2 regions of the Paenibacillus sp. N22P23 genome follow, and region 2 is predicted to be linked to the other one. Evidence: riboswitches for the same ligand, from Rfam matches in the RefSeq annotation. Region 2 holds a riboswitch; the other holds the start of a gene.
The links. Region 2 has a riboswitch for cobalamin ahead of AC506A_RS04650 (S-layer homology domain-containing protein). Riboswitches for the same ligand answer to the same signal wherever they lie in the genome.
Positions count from the first base shown of each region.

Region 1 (7,281 bases), on a different contig from region 2:
GTTCTCGATTCTCGGTACCGCGCCGTTCTCGCTTCTGCTGCCGTATTGCGACTTATTTTGGACATGCGTAATGTGTATCTGTGCGGGGTTCGTACTGTCATCGGCGTTCTCCATCATTGTCGTGTTTGCGCAGGAGCTGCTGCCCGGCAAAGTGGGCCTCGTATCAGGGTTGTTCTTCGGGCTTGCATTTGGTATCGGCGGCTTGGGCTCGGCTGTTCTGGGCTGGATCGCCGATGCGACGAGCATTGAATATATGATGAAGCTATGCGCGTACTTGCCGCTGCTCGGCATTCTCGCCATATTCCTGCCGAAGGATGAGAAGCTGCATGCCTGATGACCATCTCGTCATGTAGGGATCAATAACTGTAACAAAGGGCGCCAATTGTGGCGTCCCTTTTGCTATTTTCGTAAAGTAGTGCTACATATTAAGAGATACTTTCGTCCATACTCGTTCCCTTAATGGTGACATAGAAAGCAGGTCTACAGTGAATGGCAGAACATAACCGACAGCAGTTTCGCTTCAGCGAAGCACCAATTTGGGATTTGCAGCGCAATTATTACGAAGAAGAAGGCATGAAGGCTTGGAACAATGACCAAGTCCCGCAATATATATCGAGTAATCCGATGATGGCTACCTCTTATGCGGAGATGATTTTCGGATTTCTTCAAGATCGGGCGGGTACGGGGGATCTTGCTGAACCGGTGACAATTATTGAATTGGGTGCGGGTGCAGGGCGCCTTGCGTTTCACACCCTGCATAAACTGTGCGAGCTGCGCGATTATGCCGGTATCGAGCTGCCGCCGTTCCGATATGTGATGACCGACCTGGCAGCCAAGAACGTAGTGGCTTGGCAGAATCATCCCGCCATGCAGCCGTTCATTCAGGAGGGACTGCTTGATTTTGCAAGGTTTGATGCTGTAGCCGATACAGAAGTGCACTTGGCCGTAGCGCAAACTACGATACGTCCGGGTGATTTGAAGCAGCCGCTGCTGATCGTCGCCAATTATTTCTTTGATGTGATCCCGCAAGAGTTGATTTATGTTAGTGATGGAGAAGTCTATGAGTGCGATATCAGTGTCGAGTTTCCGGATAATCTCAAGGAGCTTACGACATCAGAAACCATCAAACATATGAAGCTGAATTACGTGAATCGCTTGGCGCCTGCATACAAAGAAGCAACCTACCCCTATCATGATCTGATCACGATGTATGTGCAGGAGCTAGATGATTCTTATATCCTGTTTCCGGTAGCCGGGCTGACCTTATTGGATCGGCTTCAGCAGCTGTCACAGGCAGGGTTTCTGTTGATCACGGCGGATAAAGGCGACCATCGGCTGGAGCACTGGAACCTTGCCGAGCCGCCGGAGTTCTTTCATCATGGCAGCTTCTCGCTAAATGCAAACTATCATGCGATTCAACATGTGTTGGAGCAAAGAGGTGCACTGTCGCTCTTTACGAAGGAGCATCATTATAACGCGATTAATGTCGGCTGTATTCTCATGCTGGAATCACCGATGCGTTATGCCAATACAAGGCTGGCTTTTCGGCGGTTTGTAGAACGCTTTGGGCCGGATGAGTTCTTCAGTATGAAGGAGTGGGTCGACCAGCATATTGGCACGATGGGGCTGCAGCAAATATTGGCCTTCTGGCGGCTGGGTGGGTATGATGCGGAGTTCTTTATCCAATGCACGAAACAAATTTCAGCTCTGCTGCCCGAGGCTGGCGAAGAAGAATTACTGGATATTCAAAATGGCATACACATCATGTGGTCATCGTTCTATGTGATGGAGCAGCGTTATGACTTGGCGCTGGACGCAGGTTTGCTGCTATTCGAGATGGAGTTCTACGATGACGCGAAGGCGTTCTTGAGCTTATCGATTGAAACCGATGAAGATGAGTCCGTTCCGACTGTCTTATTCTGTCTGGCGATATGCAGCTATGAGCAGGGAGATAAGGAAGCGGCGATGGCATACTTGCGTGAGGCACTGGTTCAAGAGCCTGAGCATGAGGATGCCTTGGCACTTCTGCAGGCGCTGACAGCAGAAGAGTAGAATAAGTATGGATAGAAGAAGGGCGCTCCTTGCGGGCGCCCTTTTGTTTTTGCCATAGCGGCAATGGATAGACAAAACCATCGTTCTTCTATAGTATGAATAGCAATTGAATAGAACTAGTCAAGGTGCACGCTTAGTCGATAAGCGCTGCTTAATAGGGAAGTTCGGTGAAAATCCGGCGCGGTCCCGCCACTGTAAATGAAGAGCTGATCTAGGATTTGCCACTGGCCCATAAGCCGGGAAGGCATAGAGAAGCGTTGACGCATAGCCAGGAGACCTGCCTTGATTTGATTTCACAGACTCTACGGATGATGGAGGCGGTGCTTTTTTGTTGTCTTTGCTTGTAGTTGACGACGCTGGCTGCCTTTGATTCTTAATGAATCAAGGGCTTTTTTTTGTTTATCCAAACCACGAAGGAGGCAGTTATGAACAAGTATGCCAAGCTAGTGTCCCTCTTGATCGTTCTGTGCCTGGGCACTGCGATTATAGGTTCCATCGGTGTGTCCGCAGCATCATCAGCAGCATCCATCAAAGATGTGGACAGTGCCGTCAAGGAAACGGCCGAATACATGCTGACCACGGTAAAAGAACCACAATTCGGCTCTGTTGGCGGTGAGTGGGCCATTATCGGACTTGCGCGTTCCGGCTACAGTGTACCGCAAAGCTATTATGATGCTTATTACAGCCGTGTCGAACAAGTTGTCCTTGCGAACAAAGGTAATCTTCACGATAAGAAATATACCGAGTACTCTCGGCTAATTCTGGCATTAAGGGCAATCGGTGCAGATCCTGCGAATGTTGCCGGCTATAATCTGCTCCTGCCTTTGAGCGATTTCGACAAAACGGTTTGGCAAGGGATTAACGGCCCGATCTTTGCACTTCTTGCGCTGGATAGCGGCAATTATGAGGTCCCCTTCAATAAAGCTGCCCGTACACACGCAACCAGAGACATGTATATCGATGACATTCTATTGCGGCAGTTGAAGGATGGGGGCTTCGCGCTTTCCGGAACGGCAGCGGACCCCGACATAACGGGCATGGCGCTGCAGGCGCTTGCCAAGTATCAGAATCGAACGGGCGTAAAGACCGCAACAGAGAAGGCGATTGCGACCCTTTCACGGATTCAAGACAGTGGTGGCGGCTATGCGAGCTTAGGTGTGAAAAACGCAGAGAGCACCGTGCAGGTGCTCATGGCACTGTGTGAGCTCGGAATCCCAATCGACGACAGCCGATTCGTCAAGAACGGTAAAACGGTTCTGGATGATTTGCTGTCTTACTATGCCAAGGGAAAAGGTTTCCGGCACACGGCAGACGGTAGCGGTGTATCGGGCATGTCGACGGAGCAGGCGTTATACGGGCTCGTCAATTACCAGAGAGCGGCAGCAGGGCAGTCGAGCATGTATCGAATGGACGATGTCGTCCCGTTGTTATCCACAAGTCATCAAGCGAGTGTGGGATTGCCGAATAAAAATAAAGCGATTAAAGCCATGCCGGTTATTAACGCTGGCAAAACCTTTTCCGATATCCGTGCACATGTGAATAAGTCTGCGATCGAATCACTTGCATCCAGAGGTATCATCAGCGGAATGAGTGCCAATGGTTTTGCGCCGAATCGAACGATGACGCGGGCAGAATTCGCGGCTATTGTGACCAAGGGTCTCGGTCTCGGGCTTACTCCGAATGCGGCGCAAGTCTTCAACGATGTATCAGCCACGAGCTGGTATGCAGGTGCAGTGGGTACGGCTTACACGTACGGCATTGTGAATGGAACCTCTGCTGCTGCATTTTCACCGAGTCGTACCATCACGAGGCAGGAAGCAGCTGTCATGATCGCAAATGCGGCAAAGCTGTGCGGGTTGGATACATCGATGGTTAACAGCGAAGTTCGAGATATGCTTGCACAATTCGGTGATTACACCTTAACCGCGCCGTGGTCAAGAACGGCGCTTGCTTTCTGCTATAGGGAGAACATTTTATCGCAGGAGATGCTGACGATTGCTCCGACTACATTTGTCACGCGCGCCGAGATTGCGGAGATGCTCTACCGCATGCTGCGATCGGCAAAACTAGTGTAAAGAGGCGTAAAGATGAACATGAAACAAACCCGAACGAAACTTGTTGCGGCGGCAATTGTTGCAATCGTCCTTATTATCGCTTTCTATAGCAGCGGGCCTTCTTCGGCCACGAAGAGTGAGCGTAATGCCGTTGAAAAAGCGACGGAAACGGCGGATCAAGCAGTGCTTCCACCAGCGGCAGCACCTTCATCTGAATCTGAATCGGAGCCTGAACCAACAACGGATGAGAAATCTCCCACAATCGTCAAGGAAACCGCCGAAGAATCTGATGATGAACCGGCTACCTCAAGTGAGGGAGTGAAAGCCTCGTCTAAGCCCGAACAATCGGTGAAGCCTAAGCCAAGCACATCCTCATCGTCATCCCAGACGAAGCCATTACCACCGGCAAAGGGGGCAACCAAACCTCCTTCAATGGACGCGAAGGCTCCTGTAATCAAGCCGGATGCAGGGAAGGATCAGTATCTTACCGATCCCGTGCCGGAAGGCAAGCCAGCTCCCATTGATCCACAGAAAGCTGAAGTTTCCGATAGGGTGATGACGGCGTATCTCTCCGTGAGCTGTGCAACGATTCTGGATCATATGGATCAATTGGATGCCGAGAAAGTCGAGCTCGTACCTAAGGATGGCGTGATCTTCAAGTCACAGGAAGTGACGTTCTATGAAGGTGAATCCGTGTTTAACGTGCTGCAGCGTGAAATGAAAAAGAACAAAATTCCGATGGAGTTCGAGAATACGCCTATGTACAACTCCGCCTATATTGAAGGGATCAATAACCTCTATGAATTTGACTGCGGGGAGTTATCCGGGTGGATGTACAACGTAAATGGATGGTTTCCGAACTACGGTGCAAGCCGGTATCAGCTGAAGCAGGGCGATGTGATCGAGTGGGTGTACACATGCGATTTGGGCCGAGATGTTGGCGATTCTTATGCTGCACAAGCCGGCGGCGGTGGGAAGTCATGAAAGACGCCTTCTCCAGCTATCACCCGTTCGTCAATTTTCTATATTTTGCACAAGTCATTCTGTTTGCTATGGTGTTCATGCATCCGGCTTGCTTAGCGATTTCCATGATCTTCGCGATCGCATACTCCATCAAGCTGAATGGGCGTAAAGCCATCACCTTTCAACTCCTTTACATGCTGCCTTTGCTGCTCGTAACGGCATTCATCAATCCGGCTTTTAACCACGAGGGAGTTACGATCCTAACCTACTTGCACAGCGGCAATCCCTTGACGCTGGAGTCGATAACGTACGGCATCGCGGCAGCTGCGATGTTTGTAACGGTCATTTGCTGGTTCTCTTGTTATAACGCGGTCATGACCTCGGATAAATTTATCTACCTCTTTGGCACCGTAATTCCGGTAATGTCGCTCCTTTTCTCCATGGTGCTTCGTTTTGTTCCGAGGTTCAAGGCGCAGCTTGCGGTGGTGTCTCATGCACAGAAATCCATTGGCAGGGATGTATCTAATGGCGGCGTCTTCGTTCGAATCAAACACGGTATTCGAATACTGTCCATCATGGTGACCTGGATGCTGGAGAATGCGATCGAAACGGCCGATTCCATGAAGAGCAGAGGCTACGGCTTAAAGGGGAGGACTGCCTTCTCCCTCTTTTTGTTCGGTCGTCGTGACCGCATCGTGACGATCGTCATGGCAACAATTGGCGGATATTTGATCGCCGGTGCAATGGCCAAAGGGCTGTACTTCAGCTACTTTCCTTCCATGCGGGGCGCCTTTCTGTCGGCTTTCAGCATAAGCTTGTTTCTGGCCTACGCCGTATTATGCGCAGCGCCGCTGATGATTAATAGTTGGGAGGACAGGAAATGGAAGCTTTCGCAATCCGACATTTGACCTTCGCTTACCCTGGTTCGGAGAAGAAAGCCTTAGACGATATATCATTAACGATCCAGCAAGGTGAATTTGTGCTGATCTGCGGACAATCCGGCTGCGGCAAATCAACGCTTCTCCGTCATTTGAAAACCGACCTTACCCCTCACGGCATCAGAAGCGGGGAAATTCGATTTCAAGGGACGCCTCTCCCTCTTTTAGACAGGCGCCGGCAGGTCGCTCAAATCGGCTATGTACTGCAATCGCCCGACAATCAGATCGTGACGGATAAGGTGTGGCATGAGCTGGCTTTTGGACTGGAAAGCTTGGGCTATAGTACCTCTGAGATCCGGCGTCGTGTCGCGGAAATGGCGAGTTTCTTCGGCATTCAGGAATGGTTTCATAAGCGGGTAACCGAGCTCTCCGGCGGGCAGAAACAGCTGCTCAACCTGGCTGCCATTATGACCATGCAGCCTAAGGCCCTCATTTTGGATGAGCCTACAAGCCAGCTGGATCCCATTGCTGCTGCGGAATTTCTGGCCACTCTCGCCAAAATCAACCGCGAGCTTGGTGTCACCATCATCCTGTCGGAGCACCGGCTGGAAGACGTGCTTCCTCTCTCGGATACAGTCGTCATTATGGACCAGGCCTCTATTCTCGTCACGGGAGCACCAACAGAGGTCGGCTTAAGGCTTCTTGAATTGGGCCATTCTATGTTCAATGCCATGCCTGCACCTGTGCGAATATATGCAAAAATCGACAATATTCTACCTTGTCCGACCACCGTTCGGGAGGGGCGGCAGTTTCTGCGAACACTTGCAAAAACAAGGATTTACAAGGGCGAAATCGTAGAGAATACCATCGCACCTATGCAACATAAGCCAATTCTTGAGGTGGATGAGGCTTGGTTTAAATATGATAAAAATGCTTCAGACGTCATCAAAGGATTGCATGTCAAAATGCATCCGGGAGAAATCTATGCCATCGTAGGCGGAAACGGTACAGGGAAAACGACTGCACTATCTCTGATGGCTGGATTGCGCAAACCTTATCGCGGGCGAGTGCTGCTTCAAGGCAAGCCGATCGACGAGATTTCGGGCAGCGAGAAATATCAGGGCCTTCTAGGCGTGCTGCCGCAGAACCCTCAGGCACTGTTCGTTCGCAAAACAGTGGAAGCCGACCTCAAGGAAGTGTTGTCCGATCGAGGATTTCATAAGGAAGCGACCCAAGCGAGTGTCGATTATGTAGCGGATTTATGCGGGTTGCAGGATTTGCTGCAGCGGCACCCTTATGATCTATCGGGAGGTGAACAGCAGAAGGCTGCTCTT
Region 1 covers NZ_JBXENT010000011.1:112,458-119,738, forward strand. Annotated here, with positions in the region: gene AC506A_RS27695 (MFS transporter) at 1-334, shown strand, start outside; gene AC506A_RS27700 (tetratricopeptide repeat protein) at 490-2,052, shown strand; cobalamin riboswitch at 2,159-2,351, shown strand; gene AC506A_RS27705 (S-layer homology domain-containing protein) at 2,478-4,127, shown strand; gene AC506A_RS27710 (DUF4430 domain-containing protein) at 4,140-5,090, shown strand; gene AC506A_RS27715 (energy-coupling factor transporter transmembrane component T) at 5,087-5,977, shown strand; gene AC506A_RS27720 (ATP-binding cassette domain-containing protein) at 5,950-7,281, shown strand, end outside.
Region 1: it holds a riboswitch for cobalamin, as region 2 does, so the genes downstream of both, AC506A_RS27705 (S-layer homology domain-containing protein) here and AC506A_RS04650 (S-layer homology domain-containing protein) in region 2, are expected to answer to the same signal.

Region 2 (7,281 bases):
GATTAACGTGATGTGAAATAGGGGATAGTTGGTATACCCGACTACCCCCTTATTTGCTATGATCAAATTAGGTAATAGATAGAGGAGTGACTTGTAAGTGTCCAGCAGGTAGTTCTAGCTAATTGCTGAGACAAGGGGTGTATATTTATACATCAAACACTACTCGATAGAAATGGTTTACATAACTATAATTATGTATACCGATTGTTGCGAATTGATCGATGGATATTTCACCCAAAATAGGAGGCCTCATGGCATGATGGAAACAAAGCGGTTAATGATAAGAGAATTTATTGCTTCCGACCTGGAAGCTGTTCATGCATATGCATCAGATCCATTGGTTTGTACGCATACCATCTGGGGGCCAAACACAATCGAAGATACGCAGAACTATCTCGATAGCGTCATTGAAACGCAGAAACAACAGCCGCGCTTGGATTTTGAATTTGCCGTTGTTCTTAAAGAAAACGGGGAGTTGATCGGCGGATGTGGCATTCACATTGGAAACGCATTACAAGCTGAACTGGGTTATTGCTTCAATCACGCATTCTGGGGTAAAGGCTATGCGACTGAAGCGGCTGCAGCCTTACTGCAGTTCGGTTTTCGTGAACATGGACTTCATCGCATGTATGCAACGTGTCGCCCGGATAACGTAGGTTCTGCTACCGTGATGCAGCGAATCGGAATGAAATTCGAAGGACATTTGAGGGAACATATGCGGCATAAAGGGAAGTGGCATGACTCTTATCAATACTCGATTCTAGAAGATGAATTTGCGTATGATCGATAGAATCCACGGATCGAGGTGCTCCTGATGATGATGAAAGCAATCGTGTACACATCCTACGGAAAAACAGAAGTTCTATCCCTACAGGAGGTGCCAAAGCCTACTCCTAAGGACAATGAAGTACTTATTCAGGTACATGCGGCGTCCGTTAATTCGTGGGATTGGGATCTGCTTAGAGGAGTTCCGTATCTGGTCCGCCTAGGTGGGCTTCGTGGACCTCGATTCCGTATTCTCGGAGCGGACATTGCAGGTCGAGTTGAAGCAGTTGGCAAAGATGTGAAGCAACTGCGTGCAGGTGATGAGGTGTTCGGCGATATTTCGGGGTGCAGCTGGGGCGGTTTTGCAGAATATGTATGTGCCAGAGAGTCTGCGTTATCGCTTAAGCCCAGAGGCATGACATTCGAGGAAGCTGCAGCCATACCGCAAGCAGCTGTTCTTGCTTTACAAGGTCTTCGAATAAAAGGCGAGCTGCAGAAAGGGCACAAGATACTCATTAACGGTGCTGGTGGAGGTGTGGGGACATTTGCGCTTCAGATTGCCAAGTCATGCGGAGCTGAGGTTACGGCTGTAGACCATGGCAGTAAATTGGATCTCTTACGATCGCTAGGCGCGAACCATGTTATTGATTATACGAAAGAGGATATTACGCATAATGGTCAATGTTATGATCTGATTCTGGATGTGGCAGGCTTTCGCTCCATGTTTGACTACAAACGAGCCTTATCGCCTACAGGCACTTATGTCATGATTGGCGGTTCAACGGCTCGAATCATCCAGCTTCTGTTTCTCGGTGCCTGGGTTAAACGAACCGGAAGTAAGACGATGAGACTCTTATTGCACAAACCAAGCAGAGATGATCAAGATTTCATCAGGCAGCTCTACAAGTCTGGCACAATCAAACCTGTAATTGATCGGATATACCCCTTAAGCCAAACTGCCGATGCACTGAGGCAACTCGGAGAAGGCAACGCAAAGGGAAAATTGATTATCCAGGTGAGCGGTAGTAAGAAGTAGCCTTGTAGTAGAATGCATATCGACTTCACTTGGCAGGGCTAGTATAATGGGTTGATTAAATCCTACAGACAGTGGAGTGTAGATACATGGAAATCAGAATCGATGATCTAACCGGAGCCCAAATCATTGCGCTAATAAAGGAACATGTTCAAAGTATGGCCGAGCAATCTCCTGAGGAAAGCATGCATGCACTTAATCTTGATGGGCTAAAACAACCTGATATTACGTTCTGGAGCGCTTGGGAAGAGGATGAATTACTAGGTTGCGGAGCCATCAAGGAATTGGATGCGGGACACGGAGAAATCAAATCGATGCGAACCTCGATGCAGCATTTAAGAAAAGGGGTTGCGAAGCGACTTCTTGAACATATGATCGAAGAAGCCAAGAAACGAGGGTATACTCGGCTAAGCTTGGAGACGGGATCGATGGAATCGTTCAAGCCTGCCATGAAGCTATATGCCAGTCTGGGCTTCGAAGAGTGTGAGCCATTCGCGGATTATATTTTAGACCCGTACAGTGTTTTTATGACGAAAACATTATAAATTTCATAGACAAGGTTATCGATTGCCGTTATGATGGACAAGAAAATTGAATACATACGATCCGTAAAAGGTGCAGTTTGTTGCCTAACAAACTTGCTTAAAAGGGAAGTCCGGTTAAAAGCCGGCGCGGTCCCGCCACTGTAATTGAGGAGTGACTCCACACGGTGCCACTGGTTCTTATCGAACCGGGAAGGCTGGAGAAGCGATGATTCATGAGCCAGGAGACCTGCCTTTACGCGAATGTTTCTTAATTCTTCGGGGGGTGGGAATTGGAAATGATCATGAACGCGCATAATCTCGTAATGGAGCTTTATTGCTTATATTGCTATGCGTGATTTCAGTATCTGTTTGAGCCGCCCTGTTTTGGGGCGGCTTTTTTTGTTGATTGGCGAAGCTATGCATACCGTGTGCAGAATCTAGTAATGAAGTGGAGAAGAGGATGGATATGCGATCTCATGTAGTTCATTATTCAAGTAAGTTGAAAGGTAAGCGCTGGCTGGCTTTCATGCTTGCGGCAGTATTGTTTATTTCTGTAATTGGTCCTTCATTTACCGTTTATGCGGAAGATGTGGAAGTGACTCCCGACCCGCTGCTTGAGCAGGTAGAGGCGGCGATCGATGGCACCGTTCAATCTGTGCTTGGCGCATCCAGTTTAGGAGACTGGCAGGCAGCTGGTCTTGCGGCGGCAGGCGAAACTGTTCCAAGCAACTATGTATCCGCACTTTATAAGAAACTTGTTGCCGGTAAAGGTGCATTATCATCCATAACGGACTATGAGAGAACGGTGATTGGATTAACCGCAGCTCACCAGGATGCGACGAAGTTCGCGGGTTATAATTTGGTTGAGCGTATCTACAATTATCCGACTACTCCAGCATTGAACGGATTGATATTTGCACTTATCGCATTGGACAGCGGCGATTATTCCATCCCAGATCAAGCTGTGTGGACGAGAGAGAAGCTAGTCGCGGAAGTGCTGAAGAAGCAGAAGTCGGACGGCGGATTCAGCTTCGGTGGCGCAACCAGTGATCCGGATATGACGGGTATGACGCTCACGGCGTTGGCTCCTTATGTCGATCAAGCGGCGGTTCAGACGGTCATTGCCGCTTCTGTCACGTGGTTATCAAGCAGCCAACTTGATAACGGAGGCTACAAATCCTACGGCGTGGATAATAGCGAAAGCGTCTCGCAAACCATTATTGCACTCACGTCACTGGGTATAGATCCGACGGAGGCTCGTTTTACCAAGAATGGTATCCATCTCATCGACCGTTTGTTGTCATTCAGGAAGGCGGACGGGACATTCTCGCATACGCCGACGGGTCAATCGAACGGCATGGCGACGGAGCAGGCGCTGCAAGCGCTTGTGGCCTTCGAGAAGTTTAAGAAAGACGGTGGGAAACTTTACGATTTCGGTGCCCGCGTGCCGTATGGATGGGCAAGTGACTGGCTGCTTGGAGACGGCAATTGGATGGGTATCTCCGAATGGCAGGTTGTAGCTCTAGCCCGTGAAGGCCGCAAAGTTCCAGACAGCTATTTGACTACGAAGTTGCCGGAAACCATATCTTTTATGAATCAATATCCGGAATATGCGTATGTGACCGATTATGAGCGAATCACGATCGCCTTATCCTCACTCTATGAAGATGCAACGGATTACGCAGGTATCAATTTCGTAGAGAATATCTATAACAGCGAAGTTATGGAAGCACAAGGCTTAAACGGGCTGGACTTCGCGTTAATTGCTCTAGATTCGGGAGCTTACAAAACGCCGGATGAAGCGATATGGAATCGGGAGAAGCTCATTGCCGCCATATTAACCAGGCAGCATGAGGACGGAGGCTTTGCTTTAGATACAGGTGACAGCGATCCCGATATGACCGCAATGTCATTAACGGCGCTGGCGCCTTACATGGATCGAACCGATGTGCAGACTGCCGGGCAGAAAGCGGTCCAATGGTTGTCCAGTAATCAGGATGCGAATAGCGGCGGCTATCCATCCGACTATTTTGGCACCATCGTTGATTCAAGTGAGAGCGTCTCGCAGGCGATTATTGCCCTTACTACTAATGGCATTGATCCGACAAGTGCGCCATTCACGAAGAATGGGATTACGCTCTTGGATAAGTTGTTCACGTTTATGCAGCCTGATGGCGGATTCTTGCATGTTGTGGATCCGAATGCTGCTACAGATGCCATGGCGACTGAACAAGCGCTGCAAGCCCTAGCGGCTTATGAGATGTTTGTCGGCGGCAAGGGGCAGCTCTATCAAATCGTGAAGCCCACAAGCTTATTGGTTGAAGGACCTGCGGGTCCAATTGCGGCAGGTGTGGTTGATGAAGGTAACGTATTGGAATCATTGACCTCTCTTCTCCAGCAGAATCAAGTACCTGTAGAAGTTACCGACTCTTCGTATGGCAAGTACGTAAGTTCCATTAATGGAATTGCTGCCAGCGGCAATAACGGCTGGATGTTCGACGTTTACCGTGATGGGAATTGGAGTTTCCCGGCAGTCGGGATGGATGGCTACACCTTGCAGAAGGGCGACAAAGTTGCGGTCTATTATGCGGGTGCTGACACGGCACTTGTGAAGTCGGTGAAGTTGTCGCCAGCAACACCGGAAGCAGGAAAAGCCTTCAACGTTGCGGTCATGCAGACGGGATCGTTCTGGAACGGTACCGAAAGTGAAGTGCGAACTTCTGCTGCCGCTGGAGTACAAGTAACCATAGGTGGCAGAACCGTCACAACGAATGCGAGCGGAGAAGCTGCGTTTAATCAAGGCATAGATGCAGCAGGCCGCTATACGCTTGAAGTGACCGGTTACCGTGCGGACAGTGCGCCAAGTCTTGTACGACACACGCAGCCTCTGACCATTGTTGTGCAATCGCCTACTCCTCCGGATGGCGGAGATGGAGAAAACCCGCCTCCTACAACACAATATGCAACCCTGTCCGTTACCGGTGATACACAGAAGGGAACGATCTTAGGAAGCACGCAAGTTGCTTTGCAAACAGGCGATACCGCCTATACCGTATTAGAACGCGCGCTGCCAGGCAAAATCCGCTCGATCGGAGCAGGCTCTACTTTATATGTGCAGGGGATTGATGGCCTAGGTGAGTTTGACCGTGGTAAAGAGAGCGGGTGGATGTACTCGGTTAATGGCGTCTTTCCGAATTACAGCGCAGGACTCTACGTCCTGAAGCCAAATGACGTCGTAGCATGGCGATATACACTCAATTTAGGCATCGATTTGGGGCAGAAGCCGGAAGATTGGAACCCTCCGGGAGGCGGTACAGGTCCATCTGTTGACAGTCCAGAGATCGTCGATGTACCGATTGATACGAACAAGGATTTCGAACTCGGACTTACGGCGCAGCAGCAAAACACTGGCGTTAAACTGAATATTCCCGCAGTGAAAGCGAAAGTAATCCTAAACGTAGAGAAGGTTAAGAACGAACTGCCCAAAGTCGTTATAAACAAAGGCAGCTTATCTCTCGTCATTGATAAAGGAACGAAGCTGGTATCCGGTGATTCAACGATCGAGTTGTTTACTTCGTTGGATGCTTCTGATTCAACAATCAACGCTTTGATTCAAGGTCATTTGATCAACGGAGATAAGCTGGATGACATCGGTAATGCCTTCATCATGGGTTCTTCGAATGGGTCTTATCTATTCGACAAGCCGCTTACTTTTACGATCAAGGACGGTAAAGGTCAGGCAGCCGGATATATTGAAAATGGTACGTTTACGCCTATTACGGTTTATGATTCTGAGGATCAAGGTGCCAAGGCTACAAAAGATAGTAAGAAAATCACTTATGCCTTCATGGTAGGCAATGATCTAGTGATCAAGACCAATCATTTTACGTCATTTGTCACTTACACAATTACACGCTCAGATTCAGTTATTCCGTATTCCGATGCGAAGCTGATTGCATCATGGGCTGCAAGTGCGATTCGTGAAGCAACGAGCAAAGGCTTCGTTCAAGGCAGCTCAGGTAAGCTGAATCCGAAAGCGAAGATTACGAGAGCTGAGTTTGCCAAGCTAATGGTCGAGGTTATTGGGCTGAATCTGTCGACTGCTGCATCGAGCAAATTCAAAGATGTACCTCAGAACAAATGGTTTGCAGTCTATATTAACACCGCCTTCAAAGCTGAGATTATTTCGGGCTATCAGGACCGGTTTAATCCGAATGAGACGATAACGCGTGAGCAGATGGCATCCATTGTAGTGCGGGCTTTGAAGCTTCAAAAATCAACATCAGACGCGACGCTCAAAGATATGGATCATGTTTCCGGCTGGGCCAAATCCGATGTGCAGACTGTTGCTAATTTGAACCTCATACAGGGATCGGATAACCGTTTTAATCCAGCTGATCCGGTTACTCGCGAGATGGCCATTGTCGTGGCTATGAGAGCTTATCAGCACAAACACAATCACACATAGGAAATGCAAACAACCAAAGGAAGAGCGATTCCATTCGCTCTTCCTTTGGTTTTGTTTGGAATTATTTTACACCTAGCAGTTCTAGTCCAAGCTTCACGCTGGGATGTTCCTGCTTCTCGGTAAGGAAGCTTGCGTAGACTTGAAGCTTTTGGATTTCCGGCATCGGGAAATCACACTCAACTATAAAGAGCTTCTGCTCATCGAGAAAAGACTGCGCCGCTGATTTCGTCAGAAATCCGAATGCTTCTCCCCGCATAATCAGTGTCATTATGATGCCTGAATGATCGATTTGCATGGTCGGAATGTAGCCAGGCCCAACCATCTCCGAGAACCATTCCGGGAATGTGAAGCCGACATGGCAGTACTTCTGCGTGAAGAAATCCGATCTGCTGACTCGAAGATCCTTCCGCGCTGACACGAGTACGATTTCATCGTCGAAAAGCAGACGTTTCGAAACCTTCGGATGATCCGGCGCATCGTATCGGACTGCA
Region 2 covers NZ_JBXENT010000001.1:945,255-952,535, forward strand. Annotated here, with positions in the region: gene AC506A_RS04630 (hypothetical protein) at 1-6, shown strand, start outside; gene AC506A_RS04635 (GNAT family N-acetyltransferase) at 257-790, shown strand; gene AC506A_RS04640 (NAD(P)-dependent alcohol dehydrogenase) at 815-1,801, shown strand; gene AC506A_RS04645 (GNAT family N-acetyltransferase) at 1,888-2,343, shown strand; cobalamin riboswitch at 2,395-2,591, shown strand; gene AC506A_RS04650 (S-layer homology domain-containing protein) at 2,783-6,790, shown strand; gene AC506A_RS04655 (LysR family transcriptional regulator) at 6,852-7,281, opposite strand, start outside.